Regions from separate parts of the Paenibacillus sp. 2TAB19 genome, predicted to be linked through region 1. Evidence: a T-box and tRNA genes for the amino acid it is inferred to sense, from the RefSeq annotation. Region 1 holds a T-box; the other holds one or more tRNA genes.
What was found. A T-box is a leader RNA that pairs with one kind of tRNA and senses whether it is charged. The one in region 1 lies ahead of AB4Z33_RS05190 (valine--tRNA ligase), so its partner is inferred to be a tRNA-Val.

Region 1 (7,334 bases):
GCCTGAGGAGGCTTGGAGAGAAGAGCCGATTACGGTCGTTCATGAACGGAGTTTCTATGGTTCGCAGCAGCCCGGAGAGGAACAGGGACACGAACAGGAACACGAACAGGAACAGGGACACGAACAGGAACAGGAACAGGAACAGGAGCCTATACGGGACAATTCATTCCAACAAGAGGCGCCGGCGTACATAGCAGAGGACGAGTCCTTCTATGCGTCAGCGGAGGGCTTCGAGCAACAAATCGCCGAAGCACAAGCACAAGCGCAGGAACGGGAGAATGAGAATGAGATTGAGCGTGAGCGTGAGGCAACCGTGTCGATTTCCTCATCTCCTAATGATTCAGGCTGGTCGTCTTCACAGCTATTCGCGGTGAACGACAGACAGCCTCAGGAGGAGCAGCGGGAGATTACGCTTGCCTCACAGCAGAATAGCGATGACGGGTGGCTCGCCTCTTCATCTCAATATGTGGACGAACCAAGCGAGATCACCGAGCAGGATCGGAATGAAGAGCTGGAGCAGGCAGAGGAGCAAGCGGAGGAAGAGGCTGCTTTCGCCGAAGCGTATGCGCTGCTGGCGCTTGAAGAGCAAGCTCAGCGCGAGCTTGAGGCGGAGCTGGAAGCTCTGCAAGCATCTCAGCAAGCTGTACAGCAAGTCGTGCAGCAGCCTGAGAAGCAAGAGCCGCGCGTCGCGCTCTCAAGCAAACCTCCGGAGGAGCAGGCTGAACAGCCGCCTAATGTCGGCATTATGACGCTGCTCCAGACGAGCCGCCGCGAGCAAGCTGCGCGTCAGGCAGCCGAGCAAGAGATCGCCACTCAGCAAGCGGCTGAGGATGCGCGTGCGCTGTCGTCCGGCGACGAGATTGAGTGGAAGAACTTATTCCTCGGCCGCAATGCAGAGGAGAATGAATTCCGCAAGATCCGGTTATGCATCGTTCAGCGCGATGAGACGCTTGATGCGATTGCGCTTCGCTACAGCATTAATCCTCGAGAAATATTAGTTCGCAATAATCTTAATGAATCGGCCGTGACGGAAGGGCAACTGCTTTATATTCCGTGAAACACCTATTCCTTAATCAATAAAAATGGGTCCTTTCACTCGTTCATTCGTGAACAGTGAGGGACCTTTTTCATGAAACGTACTATGCGAACGTAATCGAACTTCGTATCTTCGCTGTAAGAGCCTATATGCACATACAGGGAGATCACAAACCCAGTCTCTCACTGTAAGACCATATATGCTCTTACACAAGGCATGCGTGTGTAATCGAACTTCCTAATCGTGCTGTAAGAGCCTATATTCACTTTCAGAGCGATCTCACGCCCAGCTTCTCTGTATAAGAACAAATATGCTGTTACACGAGGTGAGATTTATGTCAACAAGATGGGTTTTTCACCCCTTAAAGTTGACTCTAGCGCATAACAACGGTATTATGTATACATATAAGTGTCATAATGACGTTGAAGGGGAATAGTACGCAGTGAAGCCTTCAGAGAGCGGAACCGTTACGCTGAGAGGTTCTGCAGGAAGTGACTGCTACGGGTCGCCCCGGAGTTGCCTGGATCAAGCGGAGAGTTTGCGAAACAATGCATCTCTCGCCCGCCTAAGTCAGGCCGGCTGCAGCCGTTATCTGTTCGAGTGTCGCGCGAATCATCTTTTTTTGCGTGAAACAAAGGTGGTACCACGGAAGCTAAACCTTTCGTCCTTTATATGAGGGCGAGAGGTTTTTTTGTATTTATATCGATGTATGGAGGATGGAATGAATGTCAGAAAATCAAACYACGACTACGTCTACGGAAATGCGGACGACTTACGATCCGAAGGCAGCCGAGCAGAAATGGTATGACTATTGGCAGCAGGGCAAGTTTTTCGAAGCMGGCAAGCGTCCTGACGCGAAGCCTTATACGATTGTTATTCCGCCGCCGAACGTAACCGGCATGCTGCATATCGGGCACGCGCTCGACTTTACTTTGCAGGACATCTTGATTCGCACGAAGAGAATGCAAGGCTATGATGCGCTTTGGCTGCCGGGAACAGACCATGCCGGCATTGCGACGCAGACTCGCGTTGAGAGCAAGCTGCGCGAACAGGGCATTAGCCGCTACGATCTCGGACGCGAAGCATTCTTGGAGAAGGTATGGGAGTGGAAGGATCAATACGCGAACACGATTCGTGATCAATGGGGCAAGATGGGTCTCTCGCTTGACTACTCCAGAGAGCGTTTCACGCTTGATGAAGGTCTCTCCAAGGCGGTTCGCGAAGTATTCGTCCGTCTGTACGAGAAAGGCCTCATCTACCGCGGCAAAAAAATTATCAACTGGGATCCTGCGGCACGCACGGCGCTCTCTGATATCGAAGTAGAATACAAAGAAGTGAACGGCAACCTGTACCATCTCCAATATCCGCTTAAGGACGGCTCGGGCTTCATAACGGTCGCAACGACTCGTCCGGAGACGATGCTTGGCGATACGGCTGTAGCGGTTCATCCGGAAGACGATCGTTACAAGCATCTTATCGGCCAATTACTCATTCTGCCTATCGTTGGACGCGAGATTCCAATTATTGCGGACGAATATGTGGAGAAGGACTTCGGCTCCGGCGCGGTTAAGATTACGCCTGCTCATGACCCGAACGACTTCGAGGTCGGCCAACGTCATAACCTGCCGCAAATTATTGTCATGGACGAAACGGGCACAATGAACGATCAAGCAGGTCCTTATGAAGGTCTGGATCGTACGGATTGCCGCAAGAAACTCGTGAAGGACTTGCAGGAGCAGGGCATCTGCATCCGCATCGAGGAGCATGTGCATCAGGTTGGCCACAGCGAGCGCAGCGGCGCCGTTGTTGAGCCGTATTTGTCGACGCAATGGTTCGTTGCAATGAAACCTCTTGCCGAAGCGGCAATTGCGGCCCAAAAATCGGGTAAGGGCACGAACTTTATTCCTGAGCGGTTCGAAAAGATCTATATGAACTGGATCGAAAATGTTCGTGACTGGTGTATTTCCCGCCAATTGTGGTGGGGACACCGTATTCCGGCATGGTACAACGATGCTACCGGCGAGATTACCGTATCGCGCGACGACGTTCAAAATACGGAGGGCGCAAAGTTCACACAGGATAACGACGTACTGGACACTTGGTTCAGCTCTGCTTTGTGGCCGTTCTCGACGCTTGGCTGGCCGGAGGAGACGGAAGAATTCAAGCGCTACTACCCAACAGACGTGCTCGTTACGGGCTACGACATCATTTACTTCTGGGTAGCGCGAATGATCTTCACGGCGCTTGAATTCACAGACGAAATTCCGTTCAAGGACGTGCTGATCCACGGTCTTGTCCGCGACGAGAACGGGCAGAAGATGTCCAAGTCGCTTGGCAACGGCGTTGATCCGCTCGATGTTATCGAGAAGTACGGCGCGGACGCTATGCGTTATATGCTCTCAACGAGCAGCACGCCAGGTCAAGACTTGCGTTACCGCAATGAGCGTGTCGAGCAGGCGCGCAACTTTGCCAACAAAATATGGAACGCATCACGCTTCGCGCTTATGAACCTGGAAGGGTTCACCGCAGCGGATATCGATATTACGGTTAATCTCGGCACGTCCGACCGTTGGATCCTGCATCGTCTGAACGAAACGGTGCGCGATGTTACCCGCCTAATCGACAGCTACGAGTTCGGCGAGACGGGACGTTTGCTCAATAACTTCATCTGGGACGATCTTTGCGACTGGTATATCGAGTTTGCCAAGCTCAGCCTATATTCAACAGACGAAGCGGCTAAAAAAGCGACGCAGTCCGTCCTTGCTTATGTGCTTGACCGTACGCAGCGCTTGATTCATCCGTTCATGCCGTTCATCAGCGAGGAAATTTGGCAGCACTTGCCGCATGTCGGCGAGACGATCACGCTTGCGGAATGGCCGGTATACGATGCGGCGCTTGAAGCGCCTGAAGCAGTGAAAGAGATGGAGCTGCTGATGGGCCTCATCCGCTCCGTGCGTAATATTCGCGCAGAAGTGAATGTGCCAATGAGCAAGAAGGTCGAGCTTCTCATCAAGCCTTCGAGCGAAGCGGAAGCGGCGATTCTCGCGCGCAATGAAGAGTTCATCAAACGGTTCTGCGGCACATCGATGCTGGAGACGGGAACTCACATTAATGCTCCGGACAAAGCGATGTCAGCAGTCATTACGGGAGCGGAGCTTTACTTGCCGCTGGCTGGCTTGATTGACATCGAGCAGGAAATCGCCCGTCTTGAGAAGGAACGTCAGAATTTGACGGCCGAAGTTGAGCGTGTGGAGAAGAAGCTGGGCAATGAAGGCTTCGTAGCGAAAGCACCGGCTAAAGTCATCGAAGAGGAAAAAGCGAAGATGGCCGATTATGCGGAGAAACGCGAGAAGGTAGCGGCACGTATTGCGGAATTGCGCGGCTGAGATTAAGGGAAGAAGGATCGATACGTATGACGGAACAGTTCAACGAGCAGCGGCCGGCAGGGCCGCTGCATTCCTATACTGAAGCGGTGGAGTGGATTACAGGCCTCATCCCATTCGGCATCCGTCCGGGCCTTGACCGGATCGAGAAGCTGATGGAGCTGCTGGACAATCCGCATCGCAGATTGAAGTTCATTCACGTTGCCGGTACGAACGGCAAAGGCTCGACATGCTCATACTTGACAAGCGTGCTGCTTAAGAGCGGTTATGATGTCGGTACGTTCACGTCGCCTTATATTACGAAGTTCACGAATCGCTTTCAATACAATGGCGTGGATATTGAGGAAGAGACGCTGCTGAAGCTTGCGAATGAGCTGAAGCCGCATGTCGAGGCAATTGCAGAGACGGAGCTCGGTTCGCCGACCATGTTCGAGGTATCGACGGCTCTTGCTATTTTGTTCTACGCAAAAGTGACGTATCCTGACTATGTCGTGTGGGAGACCGGACTCGGCGGCAGGCTGGACGTAACGAATATCGTTCATCCGGTTGTGTCGGTCATTACGAACATCGGACATGATCATATGGATCGTCTCGGCGATACACTTGCTGCAGTCGCGAGCGAGAAAGCAGGCATTATTAAGGCCGGCATTCCGGTCGTTAGCGCCGTATCGCAACCGGAGGCAGTAGCTGTTATTAAGCAAACTGCTGCCGGTAAGCATAGCACGCTTTATTTGCTCGGCGAGCAATTCAGCGAGACGGCCGTTTCCGTTCAGGAAGACGAGCAGACTTTCCGCTTCGACGGATTATTCCGCTCGATCGAGCCGCTGACGATTACGCTTAACGGAGCGCATCAACGAACGAATGCGGCAGTTGCCGTCATGACGCTAGAGGTGCTGCGTCAGTACAATGCGCTTGTCGTAGAGGATGAAGCGCTGGAGGAAGGACTTCGGGCAGCAGCTTGGGCGGGCAGACTTGAGATGGTTTCGCGCTCGCCGCGTATTTTGCTGGACGGAGCCCATAATCCGGAAGGCGCGGAGACGCTCGTAAGCGCGCTTCGGTCAACGTATAAGTACGACCGTCTTCATCTCATGATGGGGATGCTGGAGAATAAGAATCATCAGGATGTACTCAAGCATATACTACCAATAGTGGATACGCTTATATTGACCGAGCCTGATTTTCGAATGAAGATGGATGCACCCGCGTTAGCTGCTATCGTTAGCGATATGAATAATCAACAGCCTGCGGAAAGCTCGTTCGAGCTCATCGTAGAGCCGGATTACCGCGCTGCGCTTCAAAAATTACAACAGTTAACCGGGGAAACAGACCTTGGGGTCGTGACAGGCACGCTATATTTGATTGCTGACGTTCGCTCCCGCATATTGTACAACTCGGATTCTGAAAAAGGTTGGTGAACCGTCTTTGAATACGGCAGAACACGTTCATTTCATCGGAATCGGCGGTTACGGAATGAGTGCCATAGCCCGCGTCATGCTGGAAATGGGCTATAAGGTTACCGGTTCCGATGTCGCGCGTCAGGAGCTTACGGAGAAGCTCGCGGCGAAGGGGGCCGATATTTATATCGGCCATCAGCCCGAGCATGTGAATGGAGCAGATTTGGTCGTTTATTCGACTGCGATCTCGAAGGACGACGTCGAGCGGAGAGCGGCGGAGCAGCTTAACATCCCTGTTCTGCACCGCTCGCAAATGCTGGCGAGATTGATGAATATCGGTAAAGGCATCGCCGTTGCAGGCGCGCACGGGAAGACGACGACTTCCTCGATGATTGCCCTTGTTATGGAGTCCTGCAATGCTGATCCGACTTACATTATCGGCGGCGAGATTGTTAACTTAGGTACAAACGCGAAGGCAGGCAAAGGCGAATACGTTGTTGCGGAGGCCGACGAAAGCGACGGGTCGTTCTTGCATTATCACCCTACGCTTGCAATCGTGACGAACATCGAGCCAGACCATTTGGAAAATTATGACGGAGACTTTGGCAAGCTGAAGGCAGCGTATGTTCAGTTCCTGCAGCAAGTCAAATCCGGCGGCAAAGCTATCGTATGCGCGGATGACGATAATGTGAAGGAACTGATCCCGCTTGTGTATACGGGAGCGGAAGGCGAATCGCAGCTTGTGACGTACGCTATCGATGGCGAAGCGGAATATAAAGCGAGCAATATCGTCTTGGGCGACCGCAAAGTATCGTTCGATATGACCCATAACGGAGCATCTCTCGGTACGATCGTGCTGTCCGTTCCAGGCCGCCATAACGTATACAATGCAATGGCGACCGTGATCACTTGCTTGGAATCGGGATTGTCGTTCCGGGAAATCGCCGAAGCGATTCGCGAGTTCAGCGGCGCGAAGCGCCGCTTCCAGGTGCTCGGGGAAGTCAATGACATTCTGGTCATTGACGATTACGCGCATCATCCGACAGAGATTCAAGCGACGATCAGTGCGGCCAAAGCAACGGGCAAACGGATCATTGCCGTATTCCAGCCGCAGCGGTATACGCGGACATTCTTCTTGTTCGATCAATTCAGCCGCGCTTTCCCGGAAGCAGATGAAGTCATTATTACCGACATCTACTCTCCGGCGGGCGAGCAGCAGATCGAAGGCGTGCATTCGCATAAGCTCGTTGAGCTTATTAAGAGCAACAGCAATGCGAACACTCTATATCTGCCGACCAAGGAAGACGTCCTCTCTTATTTGACGGAGCACGTAGCGCCGGGCGATCTTGTCATAACGATGGGCGCAGGCGACATTTGGAAAGTAGCTGATCAGCTCGCCAAGTCGTTGAAGGCCGCCAACTAAACATATATACGATAAGGGGCCGTCCCAATAGCCAGTAGGCTGCGGGGACGGCCCTATGTTATTTAAGCGCACAAGTGTAAGGAAACGAGAAGTCGCTA
Region 2 (7,334 bases), on a different contig from region 1:
TGCAGCATTATAGGGAACAGACGGCGCTCACCGGAACCCAACTCGATTGGGATTATGCTGAAGCCGCTTTCCCTTACACGTTCGAATCGAAAGGCGACGATCGCTGGTTCTATTTGAAAGGAATCACATCTCACTACAATCACATTCTATTCGGCACTGGCGAAGCGACTAGCGCGGCCGGAGATACCGTACCTTGCGTACAGGTCGTCCTGCCGGACAGCGCGACGCATGGGGACAAGGCGAAAGCTAATGAACTATGCAAGTACATGGCGAAGCAGCTGCAAGCCGAGCTTACGCTGTTCAACGGCCGGACCGTTTATTATTATCCACGCAAGTAAACGAAAGCATAAGAAAAGAAGGGGCAGCCGCGGCTGCCCCTTCTTTTCTTATGCAATGATAAAGTCGGCGAATTACTTCGCTTCGTTCTCCGTACGAGCAATTTCCTCGTAAATAGCTGTAACGCGATCCCACTCGGCGTCGTCTTCGATGCCAACGAGGAATGCTTCTTCGTTCTCTTCTTCAATACGGAAAATAACGCCGTCCGCTTCCGGATCGTTGCGATCCAGCAGAACTGCGTATACATTGTTCTCGGATTCAAACGTATAAACCATAACCATTTCACGCTCTATGCCTTCATCGTCAGTCACGATAAACACATGCTCTTCGTGCTCATGGTCTTCACCGCAACCGCAATTATCTCCATGCTCATGCTGATGCTCGCTCATAATATTACCCCATTTCAGTTATATATGCATACCTTGCTATCCTACCACGATATGTTATGCTGGTCAAACAAAACGCCTCCCCGTAATGGGGAGACGTTCATTAAGGCGCTAGTGACGATATTTGCTTCTCGGAGATGGCTTGCCATTCATCTGAGCCCTTCAGCTTAATGAAGAATAGAATCGGATATTTCCCGACAGATTCGAACTTGTACTCGATATCCTCCGTTGCATACCAGAAGTTATCGCTCTTTGGATTAACTGCTCCGCTCTGTATGACTCTCTCCTTGCCGCCAGGGTCGAATATAGATACCTTAACAGCCGTTATTTCGGCCTTCAAGTTATCGATCTGGGCGAACACCTTAAAGCTGCCTTGGAAACCTTTGTTGACGTTGCCGAAAACGTTATTGTTCCGGAAGAGGAACATATGCACATTTGGTTTGTCGACCGTAGCCCGCTTGCTTTGATTGTCCCACTCCACTATAGCTTGCATAGAAGATGCGATCTGCCGCAGCGGCAAATAAGTCTTGCCGTCTACGATAATTCCGCCGTCATCTTGATTTATGCCATTAATAATGACTCGTACCTTCTGAGTTGCAGCATCCGCGAACAGCATCGTTCCGCCCCATAGGGAGAGCAGCACCAACAGAACAATTACCTTTCTGAATCTCATCGCTGTGGACCTCCATCCGATTGCCTGGATGTAAGTTTATACTCACAGAGAAGTCCAAAGTTGCGGGGCCGCTTCATATTTTTTCATTGCTGCCTCAAAGCGCAATGCCTGTCGTCAGTCGCTGTCAAATGCTGTTGAAATATGCGCTTGCCTGGGAAATAGTCAGAAAATTAATTTTATTACCCGTAGGTTCTCGTAAGGACGCAAGGTACCCCTTTGCCAACGGCTCCCGGCTGCCGCATCCGATCCAAATAGCGCATCCCTCTTGTGCAAGGCGTCTTGCATACTGCACATGTATCGGACAACACAAGCTTATAATGATATTGTTTCCTCTCGCTCGCCGGTTTCTTTTTGGCTACTTTCCCTTTTCCTTTGCCTTTGCTCAACTTGGATGCACCCCTTCGATATTATCCATTCGCTCCTGCATTGTATGTAGAGAGGGGCAAATGTGCATCTACATTTGGCATCAACAAGTAATTTTTGGTACAGTAATGACATGAAGACGATGGAGGAATCCTTATGTTTATTCAAATGGTTGGGACAGGTAGTGCTTTTGCCAAAAAATACGATAATAACAACGCCTTGATCGAATCGGGAAGCTTTCGCTTACTGCTGGACTGCGGCATAACGCTCCCAAAGGCGCTTCATCAAACAGACTTAACTTTCAATGATCTTGACGCCGTATTAATTAGCCATATCCATGGCGATCATGTTGGCGGGTTAGAAGAGCTTGCCTTTCAAATGATGTTTAAATATGGGCGTAAACCGGTTCTTTATATTGTAGAGGATATAATCGAACCTCTATGGGAGCAGACGCTTCGAGGAGGGCTTACGCAAGGTCCTCTGCAGACGCTGGGCGATTTTTTTGAAGTGCGAAAGCTTCATGCTGACCGTGAAACGGAGATTGCGCCAGGCTTAACGGTGCTGCCGATAGAAACGAAACATATCGAGAACAAGAAGAGCTACTCCTTCCTATTCAACCGCCGCTTCTTCTACAGCGCTGATATGCGTTACGACGGAGAACTGCTGCAGAGTCTCGTCAATGATGGGGTTGAGACAATCTATCATGATTGCCAATTGGAAACGCCGGCTGTTGTTCATGCAGGCATAGACGAGCTGATGACGCTGCCTGACGAGATCCAACAGAAAACGTGGCTCATGCATTATGGCGATTCGATGGAACAATTCATTGGCAAGACGGGTTCTATGCGATTTGTAGAGCAGTTGAAGCGTTACGAGGTATAACAAGATTTCCGCGTCCGTGTATGAGTGCGGTTTAAAGTTCGCATACTACTGGGCGGGAGGCTGATTACAATGGAACAGAATAACGGACAAGAAGAAGTAGTAGCCGTCAGAAAAAATGGCGATGGCAGTATCGTCGAATTCAAGCTTTCGTCTGGCAATGTGGTCGACTATCTAACTGCTCAGTCGATGGTCCGCAATAACGAGATCAACAACCTGCAATTGTTCCGTGGCCGCGACCATGAAGAGCACTTACGGTCGGTGCCTGACGGGCGCACAGATAATAATCTAGATAGTTTACCAACTTTCTAAGCGTTGATTGGTACGCATTGTATAGCGACGCAACAAAGAAGAACCGACTGACGTCGGTTCTTTTTTGTTTGATGGTGCATGCATGTATTGGATTAAGATGAATTTCATCGGACTTTACCTTTTCAGTGCTTTCTAGGGCCATCCTTCCCCAGTTTCCTTCTCCATATGAACTGCTCATCGTAAGCAAGCGAGTCGTCCTTCACAAACTTGGCGACACTTCCAATGACAATGCCGATAATCCCAAACATGCCAATCAGCCAAATAGCCAAATACGCATACTGCTCCGCCAACCGATACCGCCTCCTGCACGCTTTCTATATGTATACGCGGATCAGACCGGCTTTAGAATACGCATTCATAGGCATTTGCCAGTTATTATTAACCTCCCTAACAAACACCCAATCACTTTATAAACAGCCAACATACATTACAGAGTACTTTATGACAAGGAGGTGCATCGTATAATGTCTGGATTTGTAGGCGGCGCCTTCCACCACAACAACAACATCGGTTTTATCTTGGTATTGTTCATCCTGTTGGTTATTATTGCTTGTAGCTGCGGAGTAGTAGGCGGCTATGGAAAAGGCTGCTAATTAGTTCACACCACTGCAATAATAATGCAGTATAAGCATCGTGCATGAACGAAAGGGCTATCCTTAACGTCGTTAAGGGTAGCCCTGTTTGTTCCATTTGTAGTGATCAAACTTTTTCCTCGAAAAAAATGAATATTATGGTTGACTTCGGTTTTCGATCCTGATATATTATTAATTGTCGCTAATACAACCTGATCTGTTAGCTCAGCTGGGAGAGCACTATCTTGACAGGGTAGGGGTCAGTGGTTCGAGCCCACTACAGATCATACTAGAAGAAAACCGCGAAGCCTTATAAACACTAGGCTCGCGGTTTTTTCGTTTRGATTTCATCTTCGAACTCCGAGATAAGATGATCCCTGTTCACCAGTTATTAAACTCCAACTACGTAAATACCATCCTTGTATTCATTTTGTTACATTTTCAATCGCTTCGTTGACCCTAGCAAAAAAAGCCAATGCTTCTTTTTCCAGCTCAGGAGATAGATTATATTGAATAGCTGCTTTGTATCCCCCGTAAATATTAGCCATTACTCTAGAACGATCATGATTATCTAGCCCTTGCAGTCTTTCCCACAGCTCTATTACTTCCGCCATTTCCATATAACGTACGCTCCCTACTCATTTCTTTTTTCTACTAATTGAATATTGTGCGTTTAGCTTATCGAARGCGTTTGATGACACCTTATTACTATTCAATCCAGGTCTGCCGATTTCCTTCTAAATGATTCCGCAACCGTTAATCTCCATCTTCTTCTTTGCCTCTCGTTGGCATCAAAGCTTACTGTCATTTGAATAGTTCTAGATAACGAATAGTACAAACTATTCCTTCATAAAGTTACTCTTGAAGATTAATGTTTAAAGGGAGATGCTGCCATTGTTAGATCAGGCATTTGTAGCTCGTTCTTTAGAAGAGGTTAGGTTTTGGTCTCGGATTATGAAAGAGCATTCACTATTTCTGAAATTGGGATTCCGTTGCGAGGATACTCAATTAATTAATGAAGCAAATCATTTCTATGCCATCTTTGAAGCAATCGAAAATAAGTCAAATGCATTTYCGATCGGAACAGACCCAACTGTAATTAAACGTTTCAATGAAGAAGTGCATACGGCTGTTTCCTATATTTGGGCATTCAAAAGAAAAGTTCTCGGTTTAATATTGACGTGCCAGCTTCCAGGTGCAAACAACTTCCCTTTGTTAGTTGATCATGTGAGCAGAGAAGCTAATTATTTCAGAAATCGGTTGTCGGAATTAAATTTAGGTCGTTTGGAGCCTCTACCTGATGCTATTATCGACGAGAATGTTTTCTTCCTGAGAATTATGGCTGATCACGCCAAATTCATTAGCCATTTGCTTGATCCTTCTGAGCGGCAACTCGTGGAGCAAGCAAATAACTTTAGTCAAGAATTTGACACCTTGTTGTTCCAAGCAAAGGACTTGGAATCTATGCGGCCACAATCGCAAACTGTACCGTTGCTTGATCAATTTCTCGATCAAAATAGGGTCTCAGTTAAGTCCCTTCGTGACTTTAAGAGAACAGCTCGTGATCTAATTGAAGCCTGTCGTATAAAAAGTATCATTCATCCGTTACTGGCCGATCATGTATTTCGAGAAGCAGAACATTTCCTTGTTATAATCGACATGTTTGAAAATAGTCTGACAGGTAACAGTGCTTAATCACTGAGTCATATTTATTTACGCAAACTAAAATAACCCCTTCACCATCTATCATGTAGATGATTCGGGGGTTATTTTTCCAAGCCTGCAAGGTTACATCAGGTGTTGATTAACGGCTGCCGCCGCTCAATTGTTGCTCAGCGATTTGGACAAGCTTCTTAGTGATGTATCCACCAACAGATCCAGCATCGCGAGTCGATAAGTTGCCATTGTATCCGTCTTGGGAGAACTGCACGCCTAGAGATTGTGCTGCTTCCATTTTCAACTGATTGATGGCTTGTTTCGCTTGTGGTACAACCAAGTTGTTTGAACTGCTCGAATTTTGGTTAGCCATGTATGCTCACTCCTTTCTTGGATGTGAGGTTATTTTGTGATGGAACTTGGTTATATATACATCGCATTAAAAAAAATTTTAAATGATCTCGTTCCGGATATGTTGTTCCACATAATTTTGAAATCAAAACTGCCTATAGATGCAACAATAACCGTATATTGCACGTCAAATAAGTGCTGCAGCAAATCATAAACGAGGTGATTCGATGAAGAAGAAATCTTTACTGACGTTCACAATAATAGCCGTGTTGCTACTTGCGCTCGGACAAACTGTGTGGGCATTTAAGGATGTTAAGAACGACCCGAATGAAGCGAAAATCGCAGAGCTTAAGAAGCTTGGGCTGCTCAGCGGCGTTGGTCAAAGCGATAATTTCGATCCTAAAGGGAATCTAACTTACGCCGCAGGTATTTCCCTAATCGTCAAAAGCTTGGATCTTAACTTGGACCATGTCCGTTTCATCAGAGCTCCCAAAGCGACGGATTCATTTCCGAATTTGAAGGATGATGTGTGGTATTCCCAATCATTCATTATCGCTGCATTTTATGGTCTTGAAGTTCCAAAGACGGTTAAAGCAAGCGACATCATGACAAAAGAGCAATTCGCGCATCACCTGTTCAAAGCAATTTCCATCAAAGGCGACTATGCCTTTATAGAGATTTTCCTCATGCTCGAGGATCAAGCAGACGTTAATCCGTCTTACTCGGACAGCATTCAGAAGCTCCTCATAAGCAAAATCGCGCAGCTCGACAGCTCGAACAAGTTCTATCCGAAGCAGCCGGTTACTCGCAGCGAAGCAGCAGGCTGGGTGTATGACAGCATTCAATTCGTCAAGAACACGGAGCCGGTTATTACACCAGAGCCAACGCCAGATCCGATTATTGATGCGAAGCTTTCTGTAACGCCAGTTAACGGAGACGTGAACAAAGTAACCGTAACAGCTCAGGTGCCTCATCCAGGCTATGGCGTTAGGATTGCGTCCATCGTATTCGAAGGTAAGCAAGCCATCTTAAGGCTTGAAGCAACGCAGCCAGATCCGGACAAAATGTATCCACAAGTCATTACGGATGTTCAAATATCCACTTATATTGATGCAGCTTATGAGCCCGTTATCGGCAGCTCTGAAGGCGGCGGTACTTCGGGTAATGAAGGTGTTAGCTCCAGCGAGGGCTTCCCGATTTCCGAATAATATCGAAAAGGCTTCTCACGCAATCCGATAAGCGCATCGGATCACGGCGAGAAGCCTTTTTGATAAGATATTTAGAAAACAAAACTTTCCTGTGTCGCCTCTGCGTGGTTTGGAATTTGCCAGTCGATCTCCGCGCTCCCTATGCTTGCTAAGAAGGCATTCGTCTGCGAGAATGGTTTGCTGCCGAAGAAGCCTTTGCGTGCCGCTAATGGGCTTGGATGAGGCGAAGCGATGATATGATGCTTGTCCGCTTGTATATTCGCCGCTTTCGCTTGAGCATGATTTCCCCAAAGGATGAATACAACCGGTGCCTCGCGTTCATTCAGCGCTTCAATGACTGCGTCCGTGAAGCTCTCCCATCCGATTCGCTGATGCGAATTAGGCTTGCCCTCTTCCACGGTCAGTACCGTATTGAGCAGCAGAACGCCTTGCTCTGCCCAGTGCTCTAAGCAGCCATGATCAGGTATCGGACAACCGATGTCAGCCTGAAGCTCCTTATAAATATTTTGAAGGGAAGGCGGCGTCTTTACACCTTTTCTTACCGAGAAGCTTAAGCCATGCGCTTGACCCTCCCCATGGTAAGGGTCTTGCCCGAGGA

Region 2: it encodes a tRNA-Val, which carries the amino acid that the T-box ahead of AB4Z33_RS05190 (valine--tRNA ligase) is inferred to sense. The anticodon was not compared.

What each region holds. Positions count from the first base shown of each region.
Region 1 covers NZ_JBFRGE010000008.1:9,478-16,811, forward strand. Annotated here, with positions in the region: gene AB4Z33_RS05185 (LysM peptidoglycan-binding domain-containing protein) at 1-1,057, shown strand, start outside; T-box leader at 1,450-1,708, shown strand; gene AB4Z33_RS05190 (valine--tRNA ligase) at 1,762-4,422, shown strand; gene AB4Z33_RS05195 (bifunctional folylpolyglutamate synthase/dihydrofolate synthase) at 4,449-5,834, shown strand; gene murC (UDP-N-acetylmuramate--L-alanine ligase) at 5,842-7,236, shown strand.
Region 2 covers NZ_JBFRGE010000090.1:964-8,297, forward strand. Annotated here, with positions in the region: gene AB4Z33_RS26515 (DUF1885 family protein) at 1-338, shown strand, start outside; gene AB4Z33_RS26520 (DUF1292 domain-containing protein) at 411-725, opposite strand; gene AB4Z33_RS26525 (stalk domain-containing protein) at 826-1,395, opposite strand; gene AB4Z33_RS26530 (hypothetical protein) at 1,575-1,781, opposite strand; gene AB4Z33_RS26535 (MBL fold metallo-hydrolase) at 1,909-2,640, shown strand; gene AB4Z33_RS26540 (DUF3892 domain-containing protein) at 2,710-2,949, shown strand; gene AB4Z33_RS26545 (hypothetical protein) at 3,072-3,239, opposite strand; gene AB4Z33_RS26550 (YjcZ family sporulation protein) at 3,414-3,542, shown strand; tRNA gene AB4Z33_RS26555 (tRNA-Val) at 3,736-3,808, shown strand; gene AB4Z33_RS26560 (hypothetical protein) at 3,947-4,141, opposite strand; gene AB4Z33_RS26565 (DUF2935 domain-containing protein) at 4,407-5,216, shown strand; gene AB4Z33_RS26570 (alpha/beta-type small acid-soluble spore protein) at 5,326-5,550, opposite strand; gene AB4Z33_RS26575 (S-layer homology domain-containing protein) at 5,756-6,736, shown strand; gene AB4Z33_RS26580 (uracil-DNA glycosylase) at 6,808-7,334, opposite strand, start outside.